Regions from separate parts of the Streptomyces sp. 63XJN7_1_ISO-PGPR-S23-121 genome, predicted to be linked through region 3. Evidence: riboswitches for the same ligand, from Rfam matches in the RefSeq annotation. Region 3 holds a riboswitch; each other region holds the start of a gene.

Region 1 (9,885 bases), 3.7 Mb from region 3:
CCGGCGCTCGCGCGGGTCGTCGCCCGCACCCGGCTCGGACCGGTCGTCAACGCGCTCACGCACACGCCCGTGCTGTCCCGGGCCGCCGTGGCCGTCGCGGGCGTGTCGGACCGGGAGGTGCCGCTGTTCGCCGCGCAGACGTTCGAGCAGTGGTTCGCCGGGCACGAGCCGGAGGGCGACGGGCGGCGCGGCACCGTGCTGCTGTGGCCGGACACCTTCACCAACCACTTCCACCCGCACGTCGGCCGGGCGGCCGTGCGGGTGCTGGAGCACGCGGGCTGGCGGGTGGAGCTGCCGGCCGAGCCGCTGTGCTGCGGGCTGACCTGGATCTCCACCGGGCAGCTCGGCACGGCGGAGCGGGTCCTCGCCCGGACCGTGCGCGGACTGGCCCCGCACGTGCGGGCGGGCGGTCTGGTGGTGGCCCTGGAGCCGAGCTGCACGGCCGTGTTCCGGGCGGACGCGGCGGAGCTGTTCCCCGGCGACCAGGACGTGCGCCGGCTGGCCGAGCGGACGGTCACGCTTTCGGAGCTGCTGACCGGGCACTCCCCCGGCTACGAGCCGCCGCGGGTGCCCGAGCGGTCCGCGAAGGCGCTGGCGCAGGTGCACTGCCACCAGCACGCGGTGATGGGCTGGGACGCCGACCGCGAACTGCTCCGCCGGGCCGGCGTGGACGCCGAGCGGCTGGACTCCGGCTGCTGCGGACTGGCCGGCAACTTCGGCTTCGAGCGCGGTCATCTGGACGTCAGCGAGGCCTGCGCGGAGCGGGTGCTGCTGCCGCGGCTGCGGGAGGAGGACGAGGCGACCGTCGTGCTCGCCGACGGCTTCAGCTGCCGCACCCAGATCCACGAGTTCGACAGCGGCGGGCACGAGGGCGTGCACCTCGCGGAGCTGCTGGCCTCGGCACTGCCCGGCCCCGCGGGGGACGCCGGCGTGCCGGGCAGCGCGTACGGCACCGGACCGGACGTGCGCCCCGCACCGCCCGGCCGCCGGGCGCGGGCGCTGACCCTCGCGGTCACCGGACTGGCCGCCGCCGGCACGGCGACCGTGCTGGCCCGCCGGCTGCGGCGCCGCTGAACGCCGGCGCGCCGTCGCCCGGGGAGACGCGGGCCCTCCCCTGCCCCGGCGGGCGCACCCACGGCCGGCGGCCCGCCGGACGGAGGACCGGAAGAGGGCGGCGGAGTGGTGCCCGGGGCGGTGGCGACCCGGAGGGCGGTGCGTGGCATGCGGTGCGGTGCGGTCTCGCGTTAACTGAAGCGCACACGATGCACACGTACGCGCGACGGGCCGCCGGTCCGCGCCGGGAGGTGGGCGGACCATGCTTCATGGGGAGGGCCCGTGACGACTCAGCCCCTGCCGCCGCCCGCCGGGCCCGTGCCGGGACCGCGCCGGACGGCCCCGTGACGGCGCCGGAGGGTCGGGCCGCCGCACCGGAGAACGCCGCCCCGGACCGGGCCGAGCAGTCCCTGCGCGGCACCCTGCTCAGCCCCGGCTACCTGCTGCTGTTGCTGCTGTGCGTGCTGATCGGCATTCCCATCGCGCTGGCCTGCTTCTTCTTCGTCGGCCTCCAGCACGAGCTCCAGCACTGGGTGTGGACGTCGCTGCCGAAGGCCGCCGGGTACGCCACCCCGCCCTGGTGGTGGCCGCTGCCCGCGCTGGTGCTGGCGGGGCTGATCCTGGCGCCGATCGTGACCCGGATGCCGGGCGGCGGAGGGCACGTGCCGGTGAACGGCCTGGGCCAGGCGCCGGTCGGGCCGGAGGCGCTGCCCGGTGCCGTCCTGGCCGCGCTGGCCACCCTGCCGCTCGGTGTGGTCCTGGGCCCCGAGGCACCCCTGATGGCCGTCGGCAGCGGTCTCGCCCTGCTCGCGGTGCGGCGGGTCGGTGCGCGCGCGGATCCGAAGGCGGGCGCGATCCTGGCGACGGCCGGCTCCACCGCCGCGATCTCCACCATCCTCGGCGGCCCGGTGGCGGCGGCCGTCCTGCTCCTGGAGGGCGCCGGGCTGGCCGGCACCCGGATGGTCGCCCTGCTGCTGCCCTGTCTGCTGGCCAGCGCGACGGGAGCCCTGGTCTTCACCGGCTTCGGGCAGTGGACCGGCCTGACCATCGGCGCGTTGTCGCTGCCCGACGTGCCGCCGGGCACCGACCCCGACGCCGGTGACTTCCTGTGGGGCATCCCGACGGCGGCGCTGATCGCGGTGCTGGTCACGCTGGCCCGCGCGCTCGGCCGCCGCACCAGGGCCTGGGCGGAGCACCGCACTGCCGTCCGCACCGTCCTGTGCGCCACGGCGGTCGGCGTCTGCATCACCGCGTACGCCCTGATCACCGGCCGTTCGCCGGCGGAGGCGGCGTTGTCGGGGCAGGCCGCCCTCGCCCAGCTCGCCGCGCATCCGCACGCCTGGTCCGTGGGCGCGCTGGTCGCGCTCGTCGTCTGCAAGGGGCTGGCGTGGGGCATCGCACTGGGCAGTCTGCGCGGGGGTCCGATCTTCCCCTCCCTGCTGCTGGGCGCGGCCACGGCCATGGCCTGCTCCGGTCTGCCCGGCTTCGGCGTGACCCCGGCCCTCGCCCTCGGCATGCCCGCCGCCATGGCCGCGGTGACGGGGCTGCCACTGGCCAGTTCGGTGCTCGCGGTACTGCTGATGGGCGCGGACGCGCACGAGCAGATGCCGCTGATCGTCATTTCGTCGGTGGTCGCCTTCGTCGTCGCCCAGGCGGTCCGCCGGAGCCCGCCGGAGCCCGGGCCTCCGGCGGGGGCGGGGACGCAGTCGCGTCCCCGGCCGGGGCCGGAGCGGTGACCGGACGCGGGGGCGGCGGGCGGGCGCACCGGACCGGGGCCGGTGCCTCCTGGCGTTCGGCGCGTCCCTGGGTGACGAGGGCCGGTGCGGTCGTGGCCCTGGTCGCCGCCTACTTCCTGCTGCCCCTCGACCGGCTGGGCCCCCGTCATCCGGTCCTGAGCTGGCTGTTGTTCGCTCTGGGCCTGGCGGCCGTGGCCGTACTGCTGCTGCGGCAGATCCGCCACGTCCTCACCGGCCGCACGGACACCCACCCCGGCGTGGCCATCTCCCTGCTGATCCTGCTGTCGGTGCACGTCTTCGCCGCGGCCTACTACCTCCTGGCCAAGCAGCCCGGTGCGTTCGACGGGCTGCACACCCGGGTCGACTCCCTGTACTTCACCGTCGTCACCCTGGCCACGGTCGGATACGGGGACATCACCCCGCGGGGCCAGACGGCGCGGCTCGTGACGATCCTGCAGATCGTCTACAGCTTCGTCTTCCTCACCGCCGCGGGGACGGCGCTGGGCCAGCAGCTGCGTTCCCGGGTGGTCCGGGACACCGACGGCGGCGCCCCCGACGGCAAGGGCACCTCGGGCTGAGATCTTCGCCACGCCGGGCGAGGGCGCGCGGCCCCGTACGACGCGGTGCCGGCGCGGAAGTCCCCGCGGCCCCCGGGGCCGGCCGCCGGGAGGCCCGCTTGTCACCACCCTCGTGGGCGCACTACTGTCGCCACGCCTTGGTGAACGGGAAATCCGGTGAAGTACCGGTGCGGCCCTCGCCACTGTGATCGGGAAGTCCGGCTCCGGCCCTCGCGGGCAGCCACTGGGTCCTTGTGACCCGGGAAGGCGGAGTTCGGGCGGTGGTACCCGTCAGCCAGGAGACCGGCCAAGGCGCGTCGTCCATCCACGAGGTGCTGGAGAGGGTCTGCTGAGCCATGCACATAGCCGAGGGCTTTCTGCCTCCGGCGCACGCGATCGCCTGGAGTGTCGCGTCCGCGCCGTTCGTCGTCCACGGAGTACGGTCACTCACCCGTGAGGTCAGGGAGCATCCCGAGAGCACGCTGCTGCTCGGGGCGTCCGGAGCCTTCACGTTCGTGCTGTCGGCCCTGAAACTGCCCTCCGTCACCGGGAGTTGTTCGCACCCCACCGGGACCGGTCTGGGCGCCGTCCTGTTCCGGCCGCCCGTCATGGCGGTCCTGGGCACGATCACCCTGCTCTTCCAGGCACTGCTGCTCGCCCACGGCGGGCTGACCACGCTCGGCGCCAACGCCTTCTCGATGGCGATCGCCGGCCCCTGGGCGGGCTACGGCACCTACCGCCTGCTGCGCCGGTACGGGGCGCCGCTGATGGTCACGGTGTTCTGCGCGGCGTTCGTCGCCGACCTGTCCACCTACTGCGTCACCAGCGTGCAGCTCGCGCTGGCCTTCCCCGACCCGGCCAGCGGGTTCCTGGGCGCGCTCGGCAAGTTCGGATCCATCTTCGCCGTCACACAGGTCCCGCTCGCGGTGAGCGAGGGCCTGCTCACGGTGGTCGTGATGCGGCTTCTGGTGCAGTCCAGCAAGGGAGAGCTGACCCGTCTGCGCGTGCTGCCGGCGAAGGCCGGCGAGCGTGAGGAGGCCGTCGTCCGATGAACCGCAACACGAAGATCAACCTCCTGCTGCTGCTCGCCGTGGCCGCGCTGGCGGTGCTGCCGCTGGCGCTCGGTCTCGGCGACCACAAGGAGAAGCCGTTCACCGGGGCCGACGCCGAGGCGGAGACGGCCATCACGGAGATCGAGCCGGACTACGAGCCGTGGTTCTCGCCGCTGTACGAGCCGCCGTCCGGGGAGATCGAGTCCGCGCTGTTCGCCGCGCAGGCGGCGCTCGGCGCGGGGGTGCTGGCCTACTACTTCGGTCTGCGCCGGGGCCGGCGGCAGGGCGAGGAGCGGGCGGCCGCCCGGCAGGACGCGAACGCGCCCGAAGGGGACTGAGTGCTGCCGATCGACGCGGCGGCGCACAGCAGCCGGTGGCGCCACCGGCACCCGGTGGACAAGGCGGTGCTCGGGCTGGGTCTGACCGTGCTCGCGATCTCGCTGCCGCCCTGGCCGGGCGCGGCGCTGGTCCTGGTCGCGGCGCTGGCGGTGCTGCTCGGCCCGGCGGGCGTGCCCCGGCGGCGGCTGTGGCGGGCGTACCGGGTGCCGCTGGGGTTCTGCGTGACCGGTGCCCTGCCGCTGCTGGTGCGGGTCGGGGGCCCGGGCGGCTTCGTGGGCGCGGCGGACGGCGGCGCGGTGCGCGCCGGGGAGCTGCTGCTGCGCACGTCGGCGGCCTCCCTCGGGGTGCTGCTGTTCGCGTTCACCACGCCGATGTCCGACCTGCTGCCCCGGCTGGTGCGGGCCGGGGTGCCCGCGCCGGTGGTGGACGTGGCGCTGGTGACCTACCGCATGAGTTTCCTGCTGCTGGACTCCGTGCGCCGGATCCGCGAGGCGCAGGCCGCGCGGCTGGGGCACACCACCCGGGCCGCGGCCTGGCGTTCGCTCGGCGGGCTCGGCGCCACGGCGTTCGTGCGGGCCTTCGACAGGGCGACGCGGCTGCAGGCCGGGCTCGCCGGGCGCGGCTACGACGGCACGCTGCGCGTCCTGGTGCCCGAGGCCCGGGTCTCCGTGCCGTTCACGGCGGCGAGCGTCGTGCTGCTGGCGGCGCTGGCCGTGCTCACCTTCGTACTGGAAAGGCCGTTGACGTGAACGAGCCCACCGAACCGGCCCTCGTCGCCCTGCGAGGTGTGTCCTTCGGGTACGAGGAGGGGCCTCAGGTGCTGACCGGCCTGGACTTCGAGGTGCGCGAGGGGCGCGCGCTCGCGCTGCTGGGCCGCAACGGCAGCGGCAAGACGACGCTGATGCGGCTGCTCAGCGGCGGACTGCGGCCGGGCGCCGGGCGGTTGACGGTCGACGGGCGGCCCGTGACGTACGACCGGGCCGGGCTGACCCGGTTGCGGACCACCGTGCAGCTGGTGGTGCAGGACCCGGACGACCAGTTGTTCGCCGCGTCCGTCGCCCAGGACGTGTCGTTCGGGCCGCTGAACCTCGGGCTGCCGGATCCGGAGGTCCGCTCCCGGGTCGGGGAGGCGCTCGCCGCGCTGGACATCGCCGGGCTGGCCGACCGGCCCACGCACCTGCTGTCGTACGGGCAGCGCAAGCGGGCCGCGATCGCCGGCGCGGTCGCGATGCGCCCCCGGGTGCTGATCCTCGACGAGCCGACCGCCGGGCTCGACCCGGACGGGCAGGAGCGGCTGCTCGACACCCTCGACCGGCTGCGGGCGGGCGGCACCACGGTGGTGATGGCGACCCACGACGTGGATCTCGCGCTGCGCTGGTCCGACGACGCCGCCCTGCTCACCCCGTCCGGGGTGCACACCGGCCCCACGGCGCCGACGCTGGCCCGCACCGACCTGCTCGGCCCGGCGGGACTGCGGCTGCCGTGGGGGGTGGCGGCGGCGCGGCTGCTGTGTGCCCGGGGACTGCTGGCGGACCCGGCCGGGGGCCCGCGCACGGCGGAGGACCTGGCGGCCCTGGCCGGGCCGGCCGACTGACCGTCGCCGCGCCGGTCAGCTCGTGGAGTCGCTGTACTCCGCGTCGCGGGCCGGTGCCGGCTGCTCCTCGGTCCGCCGCTGTGCGCCGCCGCGGCGGCCGGGCAGGACGGCGACGACGATCAGGGTGCCGGCGGCCATGATGATCCCGCCGATCAGGCTGGTCGTGGCCACGCCGTGGGCGAAGGCCTGATGGACGGCGTCGGCCAGGGCCTGGGCCTGCTGGGGGCCGGCGGAGGGCGTCTTCGCGATCTGCTCGGCGACCGCGAGGCCGCCGCCGACGGAGTCCTGGGCGGTGTGCAGCGCGGCGGCCGGGAGCCGGTCGCCCGCCAGGTCGGCCAGTTCGTCGCGGTAGGCGGTGCCGAGCAGGGAGCCCAGGACGGCGATGCCGAGCGAGCCGCCGAGTTCCAGCGCGGTGTCGTTGGCGCCGCCGCCGACGCCCAGTTCGCTCTCCGGGAAGGAGCCCATGATGGTGTCGGTGGCCGGGGAGACGCTGAGGCCGATCGCGAGGCCGAGCAGCAGCATCGGGGCCAGGAAGCCGGAGTACGTCGAGTCCTTGTCGACGAGGACCAGCAGGAAGACGCCTGCGGTGCCGATCACCATGCCGGACCCGATCATGGCCTTGACGCCCAGCTTCGGGGTGAGGTGCCCGGTGACGGCGGCGCCGACGAACACGGCCCCGGCCAGCGGCAGCAGCCGTACGCCGGTCTCCAGTGCGCCGTAGCCGAGGACGAACTGCAGGAACTGCGTGGAGTAGTAGATGGCGCCGTAGGTGCCGAAGAAGAAGAACAGCACGGCCAGCATCGAGCCGCTGAACGGCCGCTGGAGGAACCTGCGCACGTCCAGCATGGGCTGCGGGTGCCGCAGCTCCCAGGCGACGAAGGCCACCAGGCCGGCGCCCGCCACGACGGCCGCGGTGACGGGGCCGGCGCCCCAGCCGAAGTGCGGGCCCTCGATGGTCGCGTAGACCAGGCTGCCGACGGAGACGATGGAGAGCAGGCCGCCCACGTAGTCGATGCGGCCCATGCCGGCCGCCCTGGACGGGGGCACGAGGAGCAGCGCGCCGACGACGGCGAGGACCGCGACGGGCACGTTGACCAGGAAGGTCGAGCCCCAGGCGTGGTCGCCGAGCAGCCAGCCGGCGACCAGCGGGCCGACGGCGATGGCGAGTCCGGACGTGGCGGTCCAGGCCGTGATGGCGCGGGCCCGCTCGCCCCTCGGGAAGATCGCGACGAGCAGGGACAGCGTGGCCGGCATGACGACGGCGGCGCCGACGCCCATCACCGCCCGGGCGGTGATGACCGGGCCCGTCTCGTGGACCAGGCTGCCCATCACCGAACCGCCCGCGAAGATCACCAGGCCGGTGACCAGGGCGCCGCGGCGGCTGTACTTGTCGCCGATCGCGCCCAGCACCAGCATCAGCGCGGCGTACGGGACGGTGTAGCCGTCGATGACCCACTGAAGGTCGCTGCTGCTCAGGCCCAGGTCGGCGGTCATGGCCGGGGCGGCCACGATCAGGGACGTGTTGGCCATGACGACGATGAGCAGGCTGAGGCACAGCACGATCAGGGCCCACCAGCGCCGTGGGTACGGCCCGGCCATCTTCTCGACGGGTGTGGTGGCCAGTAGGGGCATGAGGGCTCCCGGGTACGAGGGCGACTTAATTGCCCATCGGTGTGCAGACTGCTTTCAGGGTAGATTCTTGCCCACCGATGTGCAAACAGTCCTCGGGGTACCCGCTGCCGGCCGGCCCACGCGTCCGCGCACGGTCACTTCACGGGAGGACGACGCCGGTCGAGGGAGCGCGGAAGAGGCGGTACGGCACGACTGCGCCCGCCCCGGCGCTGCTGCTCCGGCGGGGCGGGTGCCTACGGGGTGGTGGGGTCAGTCGTCGGCCGACGGGTGCGCCGGGACCGTCGGGGCCACCGACTCGACGACCGCGCGGGCCCGGTCCTGCGGCACGCCGGCCGCGACGAGCGAGGCGACGGCGGCCCGGGTGCCGTCGTCCTCCAGCGCGCCCGTGTTGACCTGCTCCAGCAGGGCGACCGTCATCGCCTCCAGCCCGGCGCTCAGCACGGCGGGCGGCAGGTGGGCGGGGAAGGTGCCGTCGTGCTGTCCGCGCTCCAGGATGGCGGTGACCTCGGCGCGGGCCGGCGTGAGGATCTCGGCCACGCGCTCCGCGCCCAGGTCGTGCCGGGCCAGCGCCAGCAGCATCCGGTAGCGGTCGCCGACGGGCCACATCAGCAGCAGGAAGTACGCGAGCGCGCGCTCGGCCGGTTCGGCCGGCCCCGCCCCCTCCCCGGCCGACGCCATCGTGCTCCGCAGCACCTCGGAGGCCTCCTCGGCGAGGGCCTCCAGCAGCGCCGCCCGCCCCGGGAAGTGACCGAAGAGGGTGCGCCGCACCACACCGGCGGCCCGGGCCAGTTCCTCCAGGGTGGTGTCCGGGTTCCGGCCGAGTTCCCGGCGGGCCGTGGCCAGGATGCGCGCGCGGTTGGAGCGCGCGTTGCGTCGCTGCGGCTCACGGGCCACGGGCTTGGACACGGGAGAACCTCGGTGCATCGGTGCGGAGGGACGCGGGGGGACGCGGGTCGGACGGCGGGACGCCCATTCTGGCACGGAGGGCTCCCCCGGCCCGGTCGCCGCCCTCAGTCCCGCAGGCACCAGTCGACGAAGCGGGTGATGCTGCCGTCCACCCGGGCGTCCTCGTCGGCCACCGCCGCCGTGCAGAAGTAGCGGACCTCCTGGAAGTCCAGCTCCATCGCCTGGACCAGACTGCGCAGGCCGAGGCCCTCGCAGAGCCAGGCGCGGGCGCCGTCGCTGTCGTCGAGGCGGTCGGGCACCAGGCCGTGCCCGGCCAGCAGGTCGGTCTTGCTGATGGCGACGGCCAGCCGCGAGCGCTTCAGCGGGGCGTCCATCGCGGCCACCGCCTGGACCGACCGGCCGAAGACCTCCTCCGGGTCGACCGTCGAGGCGAGGGTGCGGTCCAGCAGTGGTCCCGGCGCGGGTTCCAGCGAGGTCCAGAACGCCTTCACCGACATCGGGTCGAGGACGAAGAGGAAGGTCCGCGCGGCCCGGGCGTAGCGCAGCGCGTCCGTCTCGTCGCGGTCGACGAACCGCTCGCCGGCCGTGTCGAAGAGGTGGACCAGCCGCTCGGAGCGCCCGCTGCCGAGGACGAAGGAGTGCGCCCGGGGCAGGTCCTTCTGGGTGGCCCGGGTGTGGCCCTGCATGCGCAGGACCTCGCGCAGCACCTGGTAGTTGGAGTTCGAGTCCTCGTCGGCGAACGTGATCGCCGGTCCGCCGTCGGCCGCCGCGTTCTCCAGCGCGAGGAGCATCGCCGCCATCAACTGCGTCTTGCCCGCGGCCCGTCCGCCGATGAGCGGCAGGACCACCTCGGGCATGTGCCCCGCGTCCGCGTTCATCGGCTTCTCGCAGTGCGGGTGCACGCAGTACGCCTGGAGCCGCGCGTCCCTGCCCATCAGCATCAGCAGGGTCGGCATGCGCTGCCCGCACTCGCAGCGGCGCCGGAAGATGCCGTAGGTGCCGGGCCGGATGTCCGC
Region 2 (9,885 bases), 4.6 Mb from region 3:
CTGTCGGCGAAGCGCTTCCCCGCCCTGCGCAGGTCGCTGGTGAAGTACACCTCCCTCTACACCGCCCTCGCCGAGGTGTACGACGTCCATCTCGCCGAGGCCGAGGAGACCATCGAGACCTCGCTGGCCACCCCGCGCGAGGCCGGCCTGCTCGGCACCGACGTCGGCCTGCCGATGCTGATGCTCTCCCGGCACTCGCTGGACCGCACGGGCCAGCCGGTGGAGTGGGTGCGGTCGGTCTACCGCGGCGACCGCTACAAGTTCGTGGCCAGGCTGAAGCGCCCCCAGGACTAGGGGGTGTCGTTTGGATCAGGACGACTCCAGGCAACGGTGCCTTGCAGACCGACCCGAGCGGGGTCTGGTGCGTGCAGATGCAAGGCGGAGGAGGGCGCCAGGGCGGAGCCCTGGCAACCGACGACAACGCCGCAGATGCGCGTGCCGGACCCCGCGACCCCGGCAAGATCCGAACGACACCCCCTGGGGTCCGTCGTTCGGGTCAGGCCGGCTGAGAGAGCCGGTGCGTCCCGGGCGTGCCACGCCCCGCGACGCCGGCGTGATCCGGACGACAGGCTCCAGGAGCCGCCCCGGCCGCGTGGCGTGCGACGTTGCGGTTGAGGACCGATATACGGACGAGGTCTTCCGCTTTCCAGACGCCGTCACCTACATTTTCGTGCGCACTGCACCAGGTGATCAGCGAGGGGACGGAGCCACCGCATGTCGCAAGCCCCGGAAGTGAACAGAGGGCCGACGGTGACGCCGGTGCGCGTCGTCATCGGCCTCTGTCTTGTCGCACCGTTCGTCGCCATGCTGTGGGTCGGGTCGTACGCCAAGACGGACCCCGCCCTCATCGGCATCCCGTTCTTCTACTGGTACCAGATGGCATGGGTGCTGATCTCCACCCTGCTCACGGTGACGGCGTACAAGCTCTGGCAGCGTGACCAGCGCGCCCGCCGGGAAGGCGGGACCAAGTGAACGACGGCGTGAACGGCGTCGCACTCGCCGTCTTCATCCTCTTCTTCGTGCTCGTCACCGCGATGGGCTTCCTGGCCGCCCGCTGGCGCAAGGCCGAGAACGAGCACAGCCTCGACGAGTGGGGCCTCGGCGGCCGCTCGTTCGGCACCTGGGTCACCTGGTTCCTGCTGGGCGGCGACCTCTACACGGCGTACACCTTCGTGGCCGTCCCGGCGGCGATCTACGCGGCCGGCGCGTCCGGCTTCTTCGCGGTGCCGTACACGATCCTGGTCTACCCGCTGATCTTCACCTTCCTGCCCCGCCTGTGGTCGGTCTCCCACAAGCACGGGTACGTGACGACCTCGGACTTCGTGCGCGGCCGGTTCGGTTCGAAGGGCCTGTCGCTGGCGGTCGCCGTCACCGGCATCCTCGCCACGATGCCGTACATCGCGCTCCAGCTGGTCGGCATCCAGGCCGTGCTCGACGTGATGGGCGTCGGCGGCGGGGAGGACACCAACTGGTTCGTCAAGGACCTGCCGCTGCTGATCGCCTTCGGTGTGCTGGCGGCGTACACCTACTCGTCGGGTCTGCGCGCCCCCGCGCTGATCGCGTTCGTGAAGGACACGCTGATCTACATCGTGATCGCCGTGGCGATCATCTACATCCCGATCAAGCTCGGCGGCTTCGACGACATCTTCGCCAAGGCGGGCGAGGCGTTCGGCCAGACCAACGAGGCCACCGGGAAGCCGCGCGGCGCGGTGGTGCCGGGCGAGGCGAGCCAGTGGACGTACGCCACGCTGGCGCTCGGCTCGGCGCTCGCGCTCTTCATGTACCCGCACTCGATCACCGCGACGCTGTCCTCCCGCAGCCGTGAGGTGATCCGCCGCAACACCACGATCCTGCCGCTGTACTCCCTGATGCTCGGCCTGCTCGCGCTGCTGGGCTTCATGGCGATCGCGGCCGGCGTCAAGGTGGACAACGGCCAGCTGGCGATCCCGCAGCTGTTCGAGGACATGTTCCCGGACTGGTTCGCGGGCGTGGCCTTCGCGGCGATCGGCATCGGCGCCCTGGTGCCGGCGGCGATCATGTCGATCGCGGCCGCGAACCTCTTCACCCGCAACATCTACAAGGACTTCATCAAGCCCGACGCCACCCCGGAACAGGAGACGAAGGTCTCCAAGCTGGTGTCGCTGCTGGTGAAGGTGGGCGCGCTGATCTTCGTCCTCGGCATGGACAAGACCGTCGCGATCAACTTCCAGCTGCTCGGCGGCATCTGGATCCTGCAGACCTTCCCGGCCCTGGTGGGCGGTCTGTTCACCCGCTGGTTCCACCGCTGGGCCCTGCTCGGCGGCTGGGCGGTCGGCATGGTCTACGGCACGGCCGCCGCCTACGGGGTCGCCTCGCCGACGCAGGCGCACTTCGGCGGGTCCTCGAAGGAGATCCCGGGCATCGGCGAGATCGGCTACATCGGCCTCACCGCCTTCGTGCTGAACGTCCTGGTCACCGTGGTCCTGACCTTCGTCCTGAAGGCCGTCAAGGCACCCGAGGGCGTCGACGAGACCCGGCCGGGCGACTACACGGCGGACGCGGGCGACCCGGGCGTCCAGACGGAGCTGCCCCCGGCCACCGCGGGCACCTCGCACTGATCCCCCGATCCGACGGGCCGCCGGAGAAATCCGGCGGCCCGTCGTCGTACCCGTGGGGCACACTCGGCCCATGGACTTCGTGATCAGACAGGCGTCACCCGACGAGTACCGGGCCCTCGGCGACATCACCGCCCGCGCCTATCTCGACGACGGACTGCTCGACTTCGGGGAGAGCGATTCCTACCTCGGCGAGCTGCGGGACGTCGCCAAGCGGGCCGCGGCGGCCCAGGTGCTCGCCGCCGCAGCGGACGGGCGGATCCTCGGCGGCGTGACCTTCGTGCCGTCCGGCGGCCCCATGGCCGACATCGCCCGGCCCGGCGAGGCCGAGATACGCATGCTCGCCGTCCACCACGAGGCGCGGGGACGCGGCGTCGGCGAGGCCCTCGTGCGGTCGTGCGTCGACCGCGCCCGGGCCGTCGGGGGCTGCGCACGCGTCGTGCTGTCGACGCAGCGGACGATGCGCACCGCCCACCGGCTCTACGAACGCCTGGGCTTCGTCCGCACGCCCGAGCGGGACTGGAACCCCGTGCCGGGGCTCGACGACATCACGCTGCTCACCTACCAACTGACGCTCTGACACCGGCGCGGCACAACATCTGGGGGTGCTCGCGGAACCCGGCACAAGATGTATGCTCATGCTCGCTGTCGCCGCAGGGGAATCCGGTGTGAATCCGGAACTGTCCCGCAACGGTGTACTCGTGTGTGTTCGCGTATCCGCGTGAGCGCCACGGGCTCGAGTCCGAGGACCTGCCGACAGTGCGCCCGGCCGTCCCGGTCCGGGTGCCATGACGTCCGGGCCTCGCGGAATGGGCCGGTGGACGCGACGCCGCGCGCGCTCGTGAGCTGCCCCCTGCCCTCCGCCTGGCCCCGTGCCGAGCGAGGGAGTGCCCCACGTGACCATCGCGCCAGCCGACCCGGCCTCAGTGTCCGCTGCGACGGCTTCTGCGATCCCCGTGACCGAGGAACCCGACGGACCCGGTGCCGCCCTGCTGCGGACCCTGACCGGCCTCACCGCCGACCTCCCCGACGCCGACCCCGGCCGGGTCGCCGCCGCCGCACTGCGCGGCCGGTCCGCGCGGGCCGACGAGGCGGAACTGCGGGAGCTCGCCACGGAGGCCGCGGCCGGTCTGATCTCGGAGGACCCGGTCTACTCCCGGCTGGCCGCCCGGCTGCTGACCCTCGGCATCCGCGCCGAGGCCGCCTCCCAGGGCGTCACCTCCTTCACCGAGTCCGTCGCGACCGGCCACCGCGAGGGCCTGATCGCCGACCGCACGGCCGGGTTCGTCCGGCTGCACGCGGCCCGCCTGGACGCGCTGACCGACCCGGCCGCCGACGACCGCTTCGGCTACTTCGGGCTGCGCACGCTGTACAGCCGCTATCTGCTCCGGCACCCGCTCACCCGCAAGGTCGTCGAGACGCCCCAGCACTTCCTGCTGCGCGTGGCCGCCGGACTCGCCGAGGACGACACCGACCGGTCGGTGGACGAGGTCGCCGCGCTGTACGGGCTGATGAGCCGCCTGGACTACCTGCCCTCCTCCCCCACCCTCTTCAACTCCGGCACCCGGCACGCCCAGATGTCGTCCTGCTACCTCCTCGACTCCCCCCTGGACGAGCTGGACTCCCTCTACGACCGCCTCCACCAGGTCGCGCGCCTGTCCAAGCACGCCGGCGGCATCGGCATCGCCTACTCCCGCGTCCGCGCCCGGGGTTCACTGATCCGCGGCACCAACGGGCACTCCAACGGCATCGTCCCGTTCCTGAAGACGCTGGACGCCTCGGTCGCCGCGGTGAACCAGGGCGGCCGGCGCAAGGGCGCGGCGGCGGTCTACCTGGAGACCTGGCACGCCGACATCGAGGAGTTCCTGGAGCTGCGGGACAACACCGGCGAGGACGCCCGGCGCACGCACAACCTGAACCTCGCGCACTGGATCCCGGACGAGTTCATGCGCCGGGTGGACGCGGACGGGCCGTGGTCGCTGTTCTCGCCCTCGGACGTGCCGGAGCTGGCCGACCTGTGGGGCGCGGAGTTCGACGCGGCCTACCGGGAGGCCGAGGCGAAGGGCCTGGCCAGGAAGACCCTCCCGGCCCGCGAGCTGTACGGCCGCATGATGCGCACCCTCGCACAGACCGGCAACGGCTGGATGACCTTCAAGGACACCGCCAACCGCACCGCCAACCAGACCGCCGAGCCGGGCCACGTCGTGCACTCCTCCAACCTCTGCACGGAGATCCTGGAGGTCACGGACGACGGGGAGACGGCGGTCTGCAACCTCGGGTCGGTCAACCTCGGCGCCTTCGTGACCGGCGGCGACATCGACTGGGAGCGGCTGGACGCCACCGTCCGCACCGCGGTCACCTTCCTGGACCGGGTTGTCGACATCAACTTCTACCCGACCGAGCAGGCGGGCCGCTCCAACGCCCGCTGGCGCCCGGTCGGCCTCGGCGCGATGGGCCTGCAGGACGTCTTCTTCCGGCTGCGCCTGCCCTTCGACTCCGCCGAGGCCAGGGCCCTGTCCACGCGCATCGCCGAGCGGATCATGCTCGCCGCGTACGAGACGTCCGCCGACCTCGCCGAGCGCAACGGCCCGCTGCCGGCCTGGGAGAAGACCCGCACCGCCCGGGGCGTGCTGCACCCCGACCACTACGACGTGCGGACGGCCTGGCCGGAGCGCTGGGCGGCGCTGCGGACGCGTATCGCGACGACCGGGCTGCGCAACTCGCTGCTCCTCGCCATCGCGCCGACCGCCACGATCGCCTCCATCGCGGGCGTCTACGAGTGCATCGAGCCGCAGGTGTCCAACCTGTTCAAGCGCGAGACGCTGTCCGGGGAGTTCCTGCAGGTCAACTCGTACCTGGTCGACGACCTCAAGCGGCTCGGCGTGTGGGACGCCCGCACCCGCGAGGCGCTGCGCGAGGCGAACGGCTCGGTGCAGGGCTTCGCGTGGATCCCCGAGGACGTGCGCGCGCTGTACCGCACCGCGTGGGAGATCCCGCAGCGCGCCCTCATCGACATGGCCGCCGCCCGTACCCCGTACCTCGACCAGGCCCAGTCGCTGAACCTGTTCCTGGAGACGCCGACCATCGGGAAGCTGTCCTCGATGTACGCCTACGCCTGGAAGCAGGGCCTGAAGACCACGTACTACCTGCGTTCCCGCCCGGCGACCCGGATCGCGCGCGCCGCCGGCCGGGCCACCGTGCCCGTGCAGGCCGCCCCGGACCCCGAAGCGGTCGCCTGCTCCCTGGAAAACCCCGAGTCCTGCGAGGCCTGCCAGTAATGACCACCGAGACCCCCGCCGTGAAGAACCTGCTCGACCCGGGCTTCGAACTGACCCTGCGCCCCATGCGCTACCCGGACTTCTACGAGCGCTACCGCGACGCCATCAAGAACACCTGGCACGTCGAGGAGGTCGACCTCCACTCGGACGTCGCCGACCTCGCGAAGCTCAGCCCCGAGGAGCAGCACCTCATCGGACGGCTGGTGGCCTTCTTCGCGACGGGCGACTCCATCGTCGCTAACAACCTGGTGCTGACCCTCTACAAGCACATCAACTCCCCCGAGGCGCGGCTGTACCTGAGCCGGCAGCTCTTCGAGGAGGCCGTCCACGTCCAGTTCTACCTGACGCTGCTGGACACCTATCTGCCCGACCCGGACGACCGTGCCGCCGCCTTCGCGGCCGTGGAGAACATCCCCTCGATCCGCGAGAAGGCCGAGTTCTGCTTCCGGTGGATGGACTCGGTCGAGTCGATCGACCGCCTGGAGACCAGGGCCGACCGCCGCCGCTTCCTGCTCAACCTCATCTGCTTCGCCGCGTGCATCGAGGGCCTGTTCTTCTACGGCGCCTTCGCCTACGTGTACTGGTTCCGCAGCCGGGGCCTGCTGCACGGCCTGGCCACCGGCACCAACTGGGTGTTCCGCGACGAGACGATGCACATGTCCTTCGCCTTCGACGTGGTCGACACCGTCCGCAAGGAGGAGCCGGACCTCTTCGACGACGAGCTGCGCCGGCAGGTCACCGACATGCTGCGGGAGGCCGTCGAGGCCGAGCTGCAGTTCGCGCGCGACCTGTGCGGTGACGGCCTCCCGGGCATGAACACCGACTCGATGCGGCAGTACCTGGAGTGCGTGGCCGACCAGCGCCTGACGCGCCTCGGCTTCGCCCCGGTGTACGGCTCCGAGAACCCCTTCTCCTTCATGGAGCTCCAGGGGGTTCAGGAGCTGACCAACTTCTTCGAGCGGCGCCCCTCGGCGTACCAGGTGGCGGTGGAGGGCACCGTCGACCTGTCCGAGGACTTCTGAGGCGTCTCCTTCCGGATGGTCTCCCGGGTCTCCTGGTCCCTCCGGGCCTCCCTGAGCTGACGGTCGACGCGCCGGTCGCGCACGATGCCGAACACCGAGGGGAGGACCATGAGGACCAGGAGTCCGAAGGTCGCGAGCATTCCGATCAGGGCTTCTGTCTGGTCTGCGGTCATGTCACTACTGTCACGCCTCGGACTCCTTACCGGGAGTGGCAGGACTGCCGCAGGGCCTCGATTTCCTGCCACTTCCGGGGCACACTGTCAGCATGCTGAAGAACGTGGCCGCCGTTCTGCTGGACGGCGCGCATCCCTTCGAACTCGGCGTCGTGTGCGAGGTGTTCGGCATCGACCGCAGCGACGACGGGCTTCCCCGGTACGACTTCGCGGTGGTGTCCGCGGAGGGCCCGACGCTGCGCACCCACGTCGGAGGGCTCACCGTGTCGACGCCGTACGGGCTCGACCGGCTGGACGAGGCGGACCTGATCACCGTGCCGGCCGGGAGCGACTTCACGCGCCGGGAGTATCCGCCCGCGCTGCTGGACGCCCTGCGGCGGGCCGTGGACCGGGGGACGCGGGTGCTGAGCGTGTGCTCGGGGGTCTTCGTGCTCGGTGCCGCGGGGCTGCTGGAGGGGCGGCGGTGCGCGGTGCACTGGCACCACGCCGACGAGCTGGCCCGGCGGCACCCGGGGGCACGGGTCGAGGCGGACGTGCTCTACGTCGACGAGGACCCGGTGATCACCTCCGCCGGCACGGCCGCCGGGATCGACGCCTGTCTGCACATCGTGCGCAAGGAGCAGGGGCCGGAGGTCGCCAACAAGATCGCCCGGCGCATGGTCGTACCGCCGCACCGGGACGGCGGTCAGGCGCAGTACATCGAGCGGCCGCTGCCGCGCTCCTCCTGCGACACCGTAGGCGAGGTGCTGGCATGGATGGAGCAGCACCTCGACCAGGAGGTCGCCGTCGAGCAGCTCGCGGCCCGGGCGCTCATGTCCCCGCGCACCTTCGCCCGCCGCTTCCAGCAGGAGACGGGCACGACGCCCTACCGCTGGATCCTGCGCCAGCGCGTGCTGCTGGCCCAGCGGCTGCTGGAAGCGACGGACGAGACGATGGACACGGTGGCCCGGCGCACCGGCTTCGGTACGGCGGCGGCCCTGAGGCACCAGTTCGTCAGGGCTCTCGGCACCACCCCGCACGCCTACCGGCGCACCTTCCGGGGCTCCGAGGCCGCCGCCTGAGCCGCGCCGCCGCGGCACTCACCTCGCTACGGGCCTGACCAGCAGGTCGTGCGGACGCAGTGTGATGCCGACGCGCACCGCGTCGTTCGAGCCCGGCACCTGCTCGAAGCGGTACCTGGCGGCGAGCGCCGCCGTGATCAGCGTCAGCTGCGCCATCGAGAAGTGGTCGCTCGGGCACTTGCGATTGCCCACGCTGAACGGCCGCATGGCGTATTTCGGCAGTTCCGTCACGCGCTCCGGAAGCCATCGGTCCGGGTCGAACTCCAGGTTGCGGGCGTACGACTTCGGATCGCGCTGGATTGCGTACGGACTGTAGATGATGTCCGCCCCGGCCGGAATGCGATAGCCACCGAGTTCCGTCTCGACCACCGCGCGCCGCGTCAATACCCATACCGCGGGGCGCAAACGCATGGCCTCCACGATGACATTGCCGGTGTGCGTGAGCCGGCGAACGTCCTCGAATGCCACAGGACGTCCACCGGTCACCTCTTCCACCTCGTCGCGTATGCGGTCGGCATGTTCCGGGTGTTCGGCAAGTGCCCGGAGCAACCACATGATCGTGGAGGCGATGGTTTCGCTGCCGGGGGTGAGGATCGCGACGACCTGGTCGTGGATCTCCTGTTCCCCGATCGGGTCGCCATTGTCGTCCTCGGCCTCCAGCAAAGCCGTCAGCAAATCGTCCGGCTTTTGGCCGGACGCGCGACGCTCGGCGATGATCTCGTCCACCACGAGGTGCAGATCGGCCAGCGCATTGTTGAATTCGCGATTGGCCGGCAGCGGCAGCCGGTACAGCGGCCCCAGCGGGACGACCATCCGCCGGTACATGCCGCGGAAGACGGTGGCGAGGGCTACGCACAGGCGCTCGGCGCGCTCGTCCATGTACTGGCCGCGCAGCAGGCACCGGGCCGCGACGCGCACGGCGACGCGGAAGGACTCGGAGGTGGCGTCGACGGTCTCCCCCGGCCGCCAGCGCTCGGTGAGCGCGTGCGCCTCCTCCTCCATGATCGGCCCGTAGGCGGGGATCGCGTCCAGTTTGAAGGCGGGCTGGATGGTGCGCCGCTGGCGCCGGTGCAGCGGGCCGTTGGCGGTCGCCACGCCCTCCTTGCCGAGCAGGCCCTCCAGCGACTCCCACAGCGGGCCGGCGATGTGGTAGTCGGGGCTCAGCGCGAGGGCGCCGGTGAGCGCCGGAGTGGTGACCGCGTACACGGTCTTCGGGCCGAGCCGGATGCGTACGACGTCGCCGTGGTCGCGCAGCTGGGCCATGAAGGCCAGCGGGTCGCGGGCCAGCCTCCAGCCGTGCCCGAGGAGCGGGACGCCGCCGCCCGCGACGGGCGGCTCGCGCAGCTCCGCCGCGTCGTCGGTCCGGGTCCCGGGGTTGACCGAATCGACGGTCATTTCTCACCTGCCGCTTCGTTGTTGACGTACGGGGGCGTGGACCGGTCGTCCCAGCTGTCGACCATGTAACGGCCGGACTCGTGATGGAACCAGTAGACGGAACTGAACCAGTTCCGCATATTGCCGACGCAGGCCCGCACGGCGCCGCTCAGTTCCTTTCCGCGCACGGTCCCGTCGGCGAGCCAGTCGGCGAACCGCAAGGCGTCCTGTTCGGCGACGAGGAATTCCGTGACACATTCCTCGACGCGCCGCCGGACTTCCTCTATCGATTCTTCCAGGGTCAGTTGGTGATGGGTGATGAGACTGATTCCGAGATTGTGGACCTCGTCGCCCGCTAGTTCCTTCGGCAGCGAGCAGAGGTC
Region 3 (9,885 bases):
AGGACCGGGGAGTCCAGGACGAGCCCCGCGATGCGGTCGCGGGCGGCGGAGCGCGCGGCGGTGCGCAGGGCCATGGTGGCGCCGGTGGACCAGCCGAGCATGACGACCTGGCGGGCACCGTGGCCGAGGGCGTAGTGGACGGCGGCGTCCACGTCGTGCCACTCGGTCTCGCCGAAGTGGTGCAGGCCGTCCGGCGAGGGCGGGGCGCCGGCGTCGCCGCGGTGGGTGGGGACCAGCACCGGGACGTGCCGTTCGTGCAGGGGCGCCATGAGGTTCAGGGCGTGCTCGCGGGTGGCTCCGAGGCCGTGCACGGCGATGATCCAGGTGGGGCGGGCGCCGGTCACGAACCAGGCCGGGAGCGGGCCGAGTTCGCCGGGGACGTCGACGTCGGTGTAGTCCAGGCCGAGGGCGGTGCCGGGGGTGCCGACGTACAGGTTGGGGGTGAACCAGGCCCGGTCGCCGGCGTCGAAGGAGCCGTGGGTGACGCCTTCGAGGCGGCGTACGACGGTGTCGGCGCCGTGCTGGGCGCCGTCGAGCACCGGGCCGACGACGGCGTGGGACGCGTCGCCCGCGAGGCCGTAGCGGCCGGGGCGGAGCGCGGCGAGGTCCCGGGTGAGGGTGATCTGCCCGGCGGCGGTCCCGTGCACGGTGAGCCGGGGTTCGGTGGGCAGGGGGCGGCCGGGGGGCGCCTTGAGCGCGGCGTCGCTGGCCAGGCGGCCGGCGGCGACGCTCGCTGCGCCGGCCGCCGCCAGGGCTGCGGTGACTGCGGCGGCCGTTGCTGTGACAGTGCGCATGGGGCCAGTCTCCCGGTGGGGTCCGTGGGCGGCCAGCGGGCGGACGACACGGAGTGACGGCGCCCGGCCGGGCCCGGTGCCATGGGCCGGCTCGACTGCCGGTACCCCGGAAGCCGCCCGGTAACCTCTCCGGCCCCCGTCAGCGGGACCCGGCCGGCCCGCGGGTGCCCTGCGACAGGCAACTCCCGTCCCGCCTCGCAGCTCGCTGCGGGCCGTCGCCCGGCGGAACGTGCCGGTCAGGTCGGCTGGCCGTAGCCGTGCAGGCGTTCCGTCACCTCGTCCAGCTGGGCCGGTGTCAGCAGGGACGGGGTGCGGCCGGGGACCGAGGAGGCCGTGAGCCACAGGCGGCACATCCACTCCAGCTGGGCGGTGCGGTCGTAGGCCTGGTCGAGGGTGGCGCCGTAGGTGACCGTGCCGTGGTTGCGCAGGAGGCAGCCGGTGCGGCCGGCGAGGGCGGCCAGCATGTGGCGGGCGAGTTCGTCGGTGCCGTAGGCCGCGTAGGGGGCGACCCTGACGGGGCCGCCGAGCGCGGCGGCCATGTAGTGGACCAGCGGGAAGCTCGGGGACGAGCAGGGAGACGGCCGTCGCGTGCACGGCGTGGGTGTGGACGACGGCCCGGGCGCCGGTGGTGCGGTACACGGCGAGGTGCATGGGCAGCTCGCTGGTGGGGACCAGCGTGCCCAGCACCTGCCGGCCGTCCAGGGCGACGCCGGTCACGTCGCCGGGGGCCAGCCGGTCGTAGGGCACGCCCGACGGGGTGACCAGCACCGTGTCGCCGACCCGCACCGAGACGTTGCCGGAGGTGCCGACCACCAGCCCGTCGGACACCGTCCGCCGGGCCGTAGCGACGAGCGCCTCCCACGCCCCGGACTCCTCCGCGGACACCTCTCCGGCCTTCGACTCCGTCACAGTCCACGCCTCCCGTCGGGCGTCCCGCACGCCCCTCGCCGCGCCGTGGTCCGGCGCCTCGCGGCGATCCTGCCAGGCACGTCTCCGGAGAGCGTCGGCGCGGGTACGCAGCGCAGGCGTTCACGGAGGTCACGACCCCGTTTCCGGTCACCATGACGCCCGGTCCAGTTCACCTTCCGTTCACTCTGGTTGCCTACGTTCGACGCGCCAATGACCTCGAACGATTGCCTGGGTAAATGGAAAGCTTCTCGCTGATCCTCGCGATTGTGGTGGTAACCGCACTCGCGTTCGATTTCACGAACGGTTTCCACGACACCGCGAACGCGATGGCAACGACCATTTCGACCGGTGCGCTCAAACCCAAGGTCGCGGTGGCCATGTCCGCCGTGCTGAACCTTGTGGGCGCCTTTCTCTCGGTGGAGGTCGCCAACACGATCTCCAAGGGTCTCGTCGACGAGACCGGCATCCGTCCCGAGGTCATCTTCGCCGCGTTGGTCGGCGCGATCCTCTGGAACCTGCTGACCTGGCTGGTCGGACTCCCGTCCAGTTCCTCGCACGCCCTCATGGGCGGCCTGATCGGCGCCGCCGTCGCCTCGGCGGGCATCGGCGCCGTCCACGGCGACGTCCTCGTCACCAAGGTGCTCCTGCCGGCCGTCGCCGCCCCGATCGTCGCGGGTGTCGCGGCGATGCTCGCCTCCCGGCTGACGTACTCGCTCGGCCGCAAGGCCGACGGCAGGGCCGCGGAGAAGGGCTACCGCGCCGGGCAGATCGCCTCGGCCGGCCTGGTCTCGCTCGCCCACGGCACCAACGACGCCCAGAAGACGATGGGCATCATCACCCTCGCCCTGATCGCGGGCGGCTCCCTCGCCCCCGGCTCGAACCCGCCCGTGTGGGTCATCCTGTCCGCGGGCCTGGCCATCGCGCTCGGCACCTACCTCGGCGGCTGGCGCATCATCCGCACCATGGGCAAGGGCCTGACCGACCTCCAGCCGCAGCAGGGCTTCGCCGCCCAGACCAGCGCCGCCACGGTCATCCTGGCCTCCTCCCACCTCGGCTTCTCCCTCTCCACCACGCACTCGGTCTCCGGCGCGGTCATGGGCGCGGGCCTCGGCCGCAAGGGCGGCGTGGTGCGCTGGTCGACGGCCACCCGCATGTTCGTCGCGTGGGGCCTCACCCTGCCGGCCGCGGCCCTGGTCGCCGCGCTCGCCGAGTGGGTCTGCGGCTTCGGCGACTGGGGCACGGCGCTCGTCGCGGCCTTCCTCGTCGCCTCCAGCTTCGCGATCTGGCGGATCTCCCGGCGCGAGGTCGTCGACCACACCAACGTCAACGGCGGCGACGAGCCGGAGCGCGAGCCGGCCGGCGTGGTGACCACGGCGATCGCCGCCGTCGTCCCGCCGCCCGCGGGCACCGCGTCCGACGCCCTCGCGGCGTCCTTCCCGGCCCAGGCCGGCACCGACTCCAAGGCCCCGTCGGCCGCCACCACCGTCTGAGCCCGCGTCCCGGGTACGAAGGAAGAGAACCATGTCTATCGACTGGGCAGCCCTCGGCTCCGTCTTCGGGGTCAGTCTCGTGGCCACCGTGGCTCTGGTGGCCCTGTTCACCCTCGGCATCGTCGGCCTCTCCCGCCAGGAGCGGGCCGCCGCCCGGGGCGGGTCCGCGGCGCTCGCGGTCACCGGCGCCTACGCGTGCTTCGCTTCCTGCGCGGCGGCGGTGGCGTACGGGATCTATCTGATCGTCGCCTGACCACAGGGCGCACACCGTGCGGGGCGCGGGACGGACTCCACCGTCCCGCGCCCCGCGCTTTTCACACGCCGGCGCACACCACCCGCGTGTGGGCTCTCGCACACTCCCCCGGCGCAGGTCAACAGCGAGTTGACGGGTGTTCGCGGGCCGTGGTGGACTGCCGGAGCCATTACGGCGGCAGGAGAGGAAGCCGGTGCGAGTCCGGCGCGGTCCCGCCACTGTCACCGGGGCAGTACGCAGGTACGGCCCCGGGAGCCAGGAACTCTCACCGCCGATTTCGTCGAACCAGGGCGTGGACACCCTGAGTGAGGACATATCGCCATGCGCGGCTGCCGTTCCGGGCTCACCAGCGACACACTTCCGCTTCCCCTTCCCGCGGCCGGCTGAGCCGTGCGCGCCGAACGCGTCTTCGCGTACGGCGCCGCCGCCGGCCTCCTCGGCGACCTCCTCCTCGGCGATCCGCGCCGTGGACACCCGGTCGCCGTGTTCGGCCGTGCCGCCGGCGCCGTGGAACGGGTGCTGTGGCGTGACCACCGGGGCTGGGGCGCGCTGCACACCGCCGTGTGCGCCGGTGGCGCCGTCGCCCTGGGGGCCGCCGCCGAGCGCGCCGTCCGCCGCTCCCCCGCCGCCTCCGTCGCGCTGACCGGCGCCGCCACCTGGGCCGTCGTGGGCGGGACCTCGCTGGCCCGGGAGGCCCGCGCCGTCGGCCGGGCCCTGGAGGCCGGGGACGTCGAGGGGGCCCGGGCCCGGCTGCCGCACCTGTGCGGACGGGACCCGCAGGCGCTGGACGCCGACGGGATCGCCCGGGCCGTCGTGGAGTCCGTCGCCGAGAACACCTCCGACGCGGTCGTGGGCGCCCTGGTGTGGGGCGCGCTCGGCGGAGTGCCGGGGCTGCTCGGCTTCCGGGCCGTGAACACCCTGGACGCCATGGTCGGCCACCGGTCCCCCCGCTACCGGCGGTACGGCTGGGCCTCGGCCCGGCTCGACGACCTCGCGGGCTGGCCGGGCGCCCGCCTGACCGCCGTCCTGACCACCGCGGCCGGCGGCAGCCCCGCGGGCGCCGTACGGGCCTGGCGGGCCGACGCCGCACAGCACCCGAGCCCCAACGCCGGGCCCGTGGAGGCGTCCTTCGCGGGGGCCCTGGGCGTGCGGCTCGGCGGGACCCTGTCGTACGGCGGGCGGGTGGAGCACCGGCCCGTCCTCAACGGGGCGGCGGGTCGCGCCGTCCGGGCCGGATCCGGTGACATCGAGCGGGCGGTGAGGCTGTCCCGGCGCGTGGGCTGGCTGGCGCTGGGCGTGTGCGCGGGCGCGCGGCTGCTCGTCCGCGGGGCCGGCCGGAAGGGACGTACGTCATGAGCGGTGGCCTCCTCGTCGCCGGCACCACCTCCGACGCCGGCAAGAGCGTCGTCACCGCCGGGATCTGCCGCTGGCTGGTGCGGCAGGGCGTGAAGGTGGCGCCCTTCAAGGCGCAGAACATGTCGCTCAACTCCTTCGTGACCCGCGAGGGCGCCGAGATCGGGCGTGCGCAGGCCATGCAGGCCCAGGCGTGCCGCGTCGAGCCGACCGCGCTGATGAACCCGGTGCTGCTCAAGCCGGGCGGCGAGCGGAGCAGCCAGGTCGTGCTGCTCGGCAAGCCGGTCGGGGAGATGAGCGCCCGCGGCTACCACGGCGGGCGGCAGCGGCAGCTGCTCGGCACGGTGCTCGACTGCCTGGCCGGGCTGCGGGACACGTACGACGCGGTGATCTGCGAGGGAGCGGGCAGCCCGGCCGAGATCAACCTGCGCCGGACCGACATCGTGAACATGGGGATCGCCCGGGGCGCCGGTCTGCCGGTCCTGGTCGTCGGCGACATCGACCGCGGGGGCGTCTTCGCGTCCTTCTTCGGCACGGTGGCCCTGCTGTCGCCCGAGGACCAGGCGCTGGTCGCCGGGTTCCTCGTGAACAAGTTCCGCGGCGACGTGTCGCTGCTGGAGCCCGGCCTCGACATGCTGCACGGCCTCACCGGGCGGCGGACGTACGGCGTCCTGCCCTTCCGGCACGGGCTCGGCATCGACGAGGAGGACGGGCTGCGTGTCTCATTGCGCGGGACGGTGCGGGAGTCCACGGTCGCGCCGCCGGTCGGCGAGGACGTGCTGCGGGTCGCGGTCTGCGCGGTGCCGCTGATGTCCAACTTCACGGACGTGGACGCGCTCGCCGCCGAACCCGGTGTCGTGGTGCGCTTCGTGGACCGGCCGGAGGAGCTGGCCGACGCCGACCTCGTGATCGTGCCGGGGACGCGCGGTACCGTCCGGGCGCTTCGGTGGCTGCGGGAGCGGGGGCTGGCGGACGCGATCGCGCGCCGGGCCGCCGAGGACCGGCCGGTGCTCGGCATCTGCGGCGGGTTCCAGCTCCTCGGCGAGCACATCGAGGACGAGGTCGAGTCCCGCGCCGGGCACGTCGACGGGCTCGGGCTGCTGCCCGTGCGGGTGCGGTTCGCCCGCGAGAAGACCCTCACGCGGCCGGTGGGCGAGGCCCTCGGCGAGCGCGTCGAGGGGTACGAGATCCACCACGGGGTCGCCGAGGTGACGGGCGGGACCCCCTTCCTCGACGGCTGCCGGGCCGGCCGGACCTGGGGCACGCACTGGCACGGCTCGCTGGAGTCGGACGGCTTCCGGCGGGCCTTCCTGCGCGAGGTGGCCGCCGCCGCGGGCCGCCGCTTCGTGCCGGCCCCCGACACCTCGTTCGCCGCGCTGCGCGAGGAGCAGCTCGACCGGCTCGGCGACCTGATCGAACAGCACGCGGACACGGACGCGCTGTGGCGGCTCATCGAGTCCGGCGCGCCGCAAGGACTGCCCTTCATTCCACCGGGAGCGCCCGCATGAGCACAGTGTTGTTGTTGTCGACCGCCGACACGGACCTGCTGGCGGCCCGCGCGTCGGACGCCGCCTACCGGATCGGCAACCCGACCCGGGTCGACGTCCGGGAGGACCTGCCGGCCCTCGTCGAGGGCGCCGACGTCGCCGTCGTACGCCTGCTGGGCGGCAAGCGCGCCTGGGAGGACGGGCTCGCCGCGCTGAAGGCCGCGGGCGTCCCGACCGTGCTGCTCGGCGGCGAGTCCGTGCCGGACGCGGAGCTGATGGCGGAGTCGTCGGTGCCGGCCGGGGTCGTGGCGGAGGCGCTGCGCTACCTGGTCGAGGGCGGCCCCGCCAACCTCACCCAGCTCGCCCGGTTCCTGTCGGACACGGTGCTGCTGACCGGCGAGGGCTTCGACGAGCCGCGGAAGATGCCGGAGTACGGCGTCCACGGCTCCCGGGCCGTCCTGGAGGACCGCCCGACGGTCGGCGTGCTCTTCTACCGCGCCCACCAGCTCAGCGGCAACACCGCCTTCGTGGACACGCTGTGCGACGCGATCGAGGCGCGCGGCGCCAACGCGCTGCCCGTGTACTGCGGTTCGCTGCGCGGCGCGGACGCGGGGCTGTACGAGCTGCTGGGCCGGGCCGACGCCCTGGTCGCCACCGTCCTCGCCGCGGGCGGCACGCACGCCTCGCAGGCGTCGGCGGGCGGCGACGAGGAGGCGTGGGACGTCGGCGCGCTGGCCGACCTGGACGTGCCGGTGCTCCAGGGACTCTGCCTCACCTCGTCGCGCGCCGCCTGGGAGGCGTCCGACGCGGCGCTCTCCCCGATGGACGCGGCGATGCAGGTGGCGATCCCGGAGTTCGACGGGCGCCTGGTCACCGTGCCGTTCTCCTTCAAGGAGCAGGGCCCCGACGACGTGCCCGTCTACGCGGCCGACCCCGAGCGGGCCGGGCGGGTCGCCGGGATCGCCGTACGGCACGCGGCACTCAGGCACAAGCCGAACGCCGACAAGAGGCTCGCGCTGGTCTTCACCGCGTACCCGACCAAGCACTCCCGGGTGGGCAACGCGGTGGGGCTCGACACCCCGGCGTCCGCGGTCCGCGTCCTGGACGCGCTGCGGGACGCGGGGTACTCGCTCACCGACTACCCGTCCGGCGGCGACGAGCTGATCCACCGGCTGATCGAGGCCGGCGGCCACGACGTGGAGTGGCTGACGGAGGACCAGCTCACCGCCGCCCCCGCGCGGGTGCCGCTGGCCGACTACCGGGCCTGGTTCGAGAAGCTGGACACGGAGCTGCGGGACGCGATGCGGGAGGCGTGGGGCGAGCCGCCGGGCTCGCTGTACGTCGACGGGGACGACATCGTGCTGGCCTCTCTCCAGTTCGGGAACGTCGTCGTCATGATCCAGCCGCCGCGCGGCTTCGGGGAGAACCCGATCGCGATCTACCACGACCCCGACATGCCGCCGTCCCACCACTACCTGGCGGCCTACCGCTGGCTGGAGCACGGTTTCGGCGCCGACGCGGTCGTGCACATGGGCAAGCACGGCACGATGGAGTGGCTGCCGGGCAAGGGCCTCGGACTGAGCGCCGGCTGCGCGCCGGACGCGGTGCTGGGCGACCTGCCGCTGATCTACCCGTTCATCGTCAACGACCCCGGCGAGGGCACCCAGGCCAAGCGGCGCGGACACGCCACGGTGGTCGACCACCTCGTCCCGCCGATGGCGCGCGCCGACACCTACGGCGACCTGGCCAAGCTGGAGCAGCTGCTCGACGAGTACGCGCTCGTCTCCGACCTGGACCCGGCGAAGGCACCGGCGGTCCGCGCGCAGATCTGGACGCTGGTCAAGGCGGCCGAGCTCCACCACGACCTGCACGTGGACGACCAGCCGGACGAAGACGCGTTCGACGAGTTCGTCATGCACATCGACGGCTACCTGTGCGAGATCAAGGACGTGCAGATCCGCGACGGCCTGCACATCCTCGGCGCCGGTCCGGTCGGCGAGCCGCGCGTCAACCTGGTGCTGGCGGTGCTGCGCGCCTCGCAGGTGTGGGGCGGGCGGGCGAACGCGCTGCCGGGTCTGCGGGCCGCGCTGGCCGCGCAGTTCGGGCTGGTGGAGAAGGAGCTGCTGGCCGAGCCGGGCGCTCCGGTGAAGGTGCCGGCGGAGCTGACCGGCCTGGTCGAGGGCCCCTCCCGGTCGGCCGCCGACGCGATCGACCTGCTGGAGCAGCTGTGCCGGCGGTTCGCGGAGGGCATGGAGTCCCGGGACTGGGACGTCGCGGCCGTACCGGGTCTGGTGCGGGAGGTGCTCGGCGCCGAACTGCCCGACGCGGTCGCCGTGCTGGAGTTCGCCTGCCGGGAGGTCGTGCCGCGGCTCACCCGGACGACCGACGAGATCGGGCACGTCCTGCACGCGCTGGACGGCGGTTACGTCCCGGCCGGGCCGTCCGGCTCGCCGACCCGCGGTCTGGTCAACGTCCTGCCGACCGGCCGGAACTTCTACTCCGTCGACCCCAAGGCGATTCCCTCCCGGCTGAGCTGGGAGGTCGGGCAGTCCCTCGCGGACTCGCTGCTCCAGCGCTACCTCCAGGACACGGGCGAGTACCCGAAGTCCGTCGGCCTGACGGTGTGGGGCACGTCCGCGATGCGCACCCAGGGCGACGACATCGCCGAGATCCTCGCGCTGCTGGGCTGCCGTCCGGTCTGGGACGACGCCTCGCGCCGGGTCACCGGCTTCGAGGTGATCCCCCCGGCCGAGCTGGGCCGGCCGCGCATCGACGTCACGGTGCGCATCTCCGGCTTCTTCCGGGACGCGTTCCCGCACGTCGTCGGGCTGATCGACGACGCGGTGCGGACGGTGGCGGAGCTGGACGAGCCGGCCGGGGCCAACTACGTGCGGGCGCACGCCGACGAGGACACCGCCGAGCACGGCGACCGGCGCCGGGCCACGGCCCGCGTCTTCGGCTCCAAGCCCGGCGCGTACGGGGCCGGTCTGCTGCCGCTGATCGACGCCCGCAACTGGCGCTCCGACGCGGACCTCGCCGAGGTGTACGCGGTGTGGGGCGGCTACGCCTACGGCCGCGGGCTCGACGGGCGGGCGGCGCGCGGGGACATGGAGACGGCGTTCCGGCGCATCGCGGTGGCGGCGAAGAACGTCGACACCCGCGAGCACGACCTCGTGGACGCCGACGACTACTTCCAGTATCACGGCGGCATGGTCGCCATGGTGCGGCACCTGACGGGCGCCTCTCCCGAGGCGTACGTCGGCGACTCCGCCACGCCCGACCAGGTGAGGACCAGGACGCTCGGCGAGGAGACCCACCGCGTCTTCCGCGCCCGGGTCGTCAACCCGCGCTGGATGGCGGCGATGCGGCGGCACGGCTACAAGGGCGCCTTCGAGATGGCGGCCACCGTGGACTACCTCTTCGGCTACGACGCCACGGCCGGGGTCGTGGACGACTGGATGTACGAGAAGCTCAGCGCCGAGTACGTCTTCGACGCGGAGAACCGGGACTTCATGAGGAAGTCCAACCCCTGGGCACTGCGCGGCATCACCGAGCGGCTGCTGGAGGCCGCCGACCGGGGGCTGTGGGCGGAGCCGGAC

The links. Region 3 has a riboswitch for cobalamin ahead of AC0VYN_RS25930 (cobalamin biosynthesis protein). Riboswitches for the same ligand answer to the same signal wherever they lie in the genome.
Region 1: another riboswitch for cobalamin. It lies ahead of AC0VYN_RS09315 (energy-coupling factor ABC transporter permease); the one in region 3 lies ahead of AC0VYN_RS25930 (cobalamin biosynthesis protein).
Region 2: another riboswitch for cobalamin. It lies ahead of AC0VYN_RS05715 (ribonucleoside-diphosphate reductase subunit alpha); the one in region 3 lies ahead of AC0VYN_RS25930 (cobalamin biosynthesis protein).

Annotation. Positions count from the first base shown of each region.
Region 1 covers NZ_CM149653.1:2,071,124-2,081,008, reverse strand. Annotated here, with positions in the region: gene AC0VYN_RS09330 (FAD-binding and (Fe-S)-binding domain-containing protein) at 1-1,074, shown strand, start outside; gene AC0VYN_RS09325 (chloride channel protein) at 1,398-2,789, shown strand; gene AC0VYN_RS09320 (potassium channel family protein) at 2,861-3,367, shown strand; cobalamin riboswitch at 3,489-3,672, shown strand; gene AC0VYN_RS09315 (energy-coupling factor ABC transporter permease) at 3,703-4,398, shown strand; gene AC0VYN_RS09310 (energy-coupling factor ABC transporter substrate-binding protein) at 4,395-4,736, shown strand; gene cbiQ (cobalt ECF transporter T component CbiQ) at 4,737-5,486, shown strand; gene AC0VYN_RS09300 (energy-coupling factor ABC transporter ATP-binding protein) at 5,483-6,331, shown strand; gene AC0VYN_RS09295 (MFS transporter) at 6,347-7,963, opposite strand; gene AC0VYN_RS09290 (TetR/AcrR family transcriptional regulator) at 8,213-8,869, opposite strand; gene AC0VYN_RS09285 (TRAFAC clade GTPase domain-containing protein) at 8,974-9,885, opposite strand, start outside.
Region 2 covers NZ_CM149653.1:1,218,419-1,228,303, reverse strand. Annotated here, with positions in the region: gene AC0VYN_RS05735 (GntR family transcriptional regulator) at 1-294, shown strand, start outside; gene AC0VYN_RS05730 (DUF3311 domain-containing protein) at 715-972, shown strand; gene mctP (monocarboxylate uptake permease MctP) at 969-2,597, shown strand; gene AC0VYN_RS05720 (GNAT family N-acetyltransferase) at 2,668-3,174, shown strand; cobalamin riboswitch at 3,227-3,366, shown strand; gene AC0VYN_RS05715 (ribonucleoside-diphosphate reductase subunit alpha) at 3,491-5,872, shown strand; gene AC0VYN_RS05710 (ribonucleotide-diphosphate reductase subunit beta) at 5,872-6,894, shown strand; gene AC0VYN_RS05705 (hypothetical protein) at 6,807-7,067, opposite strand; gene AC0VYN_RS05700 (helix-turn-helix domain-containing protein) at 7,160-8,128, shown strand; gene AC0VYN_RS05695 (bifunctional albaflavenone monooxygenase/terpene synthase) at 8,147-9,523, opposite strand; gene cyc1 (epi-isozizaene synthase) at 9,520-9,885, opposite strand, start outside.
Region 3 covers NZ_CM149653.1:5,801,083-5,810,967, forward strand. Annotated here, with positions in the region: gene AC0VYN_RS25910 (alpha/beta hydrolase family protein) at 1-794, opposite strand, end outside; partial or broken gene AC0VYN_RS25915 (class II aldolase/adducin family protein) at 1,031-1,703, opposite strand; gene AC0VYN_RS25920 (inorganic phosphate transporter) at 1,940-3,193, shown strand; gene AC0VYN_RS25925 (hypothetical protein) at 3,225-3,446, shown strand; cobalamin riboswitch at 3,583-3,730, shown strand; gene AC0VYN_RS25930 (cobalamin biosynthesis protein) at 3,837-4,802, shown strand; gene AC0VYN_RS25935 (cobyric acid synthase) at 4,799-6,307, shown strand; gene cobN (cobaltochelatase subunit CobN) at 6,304-9,885, shown strand, end outside.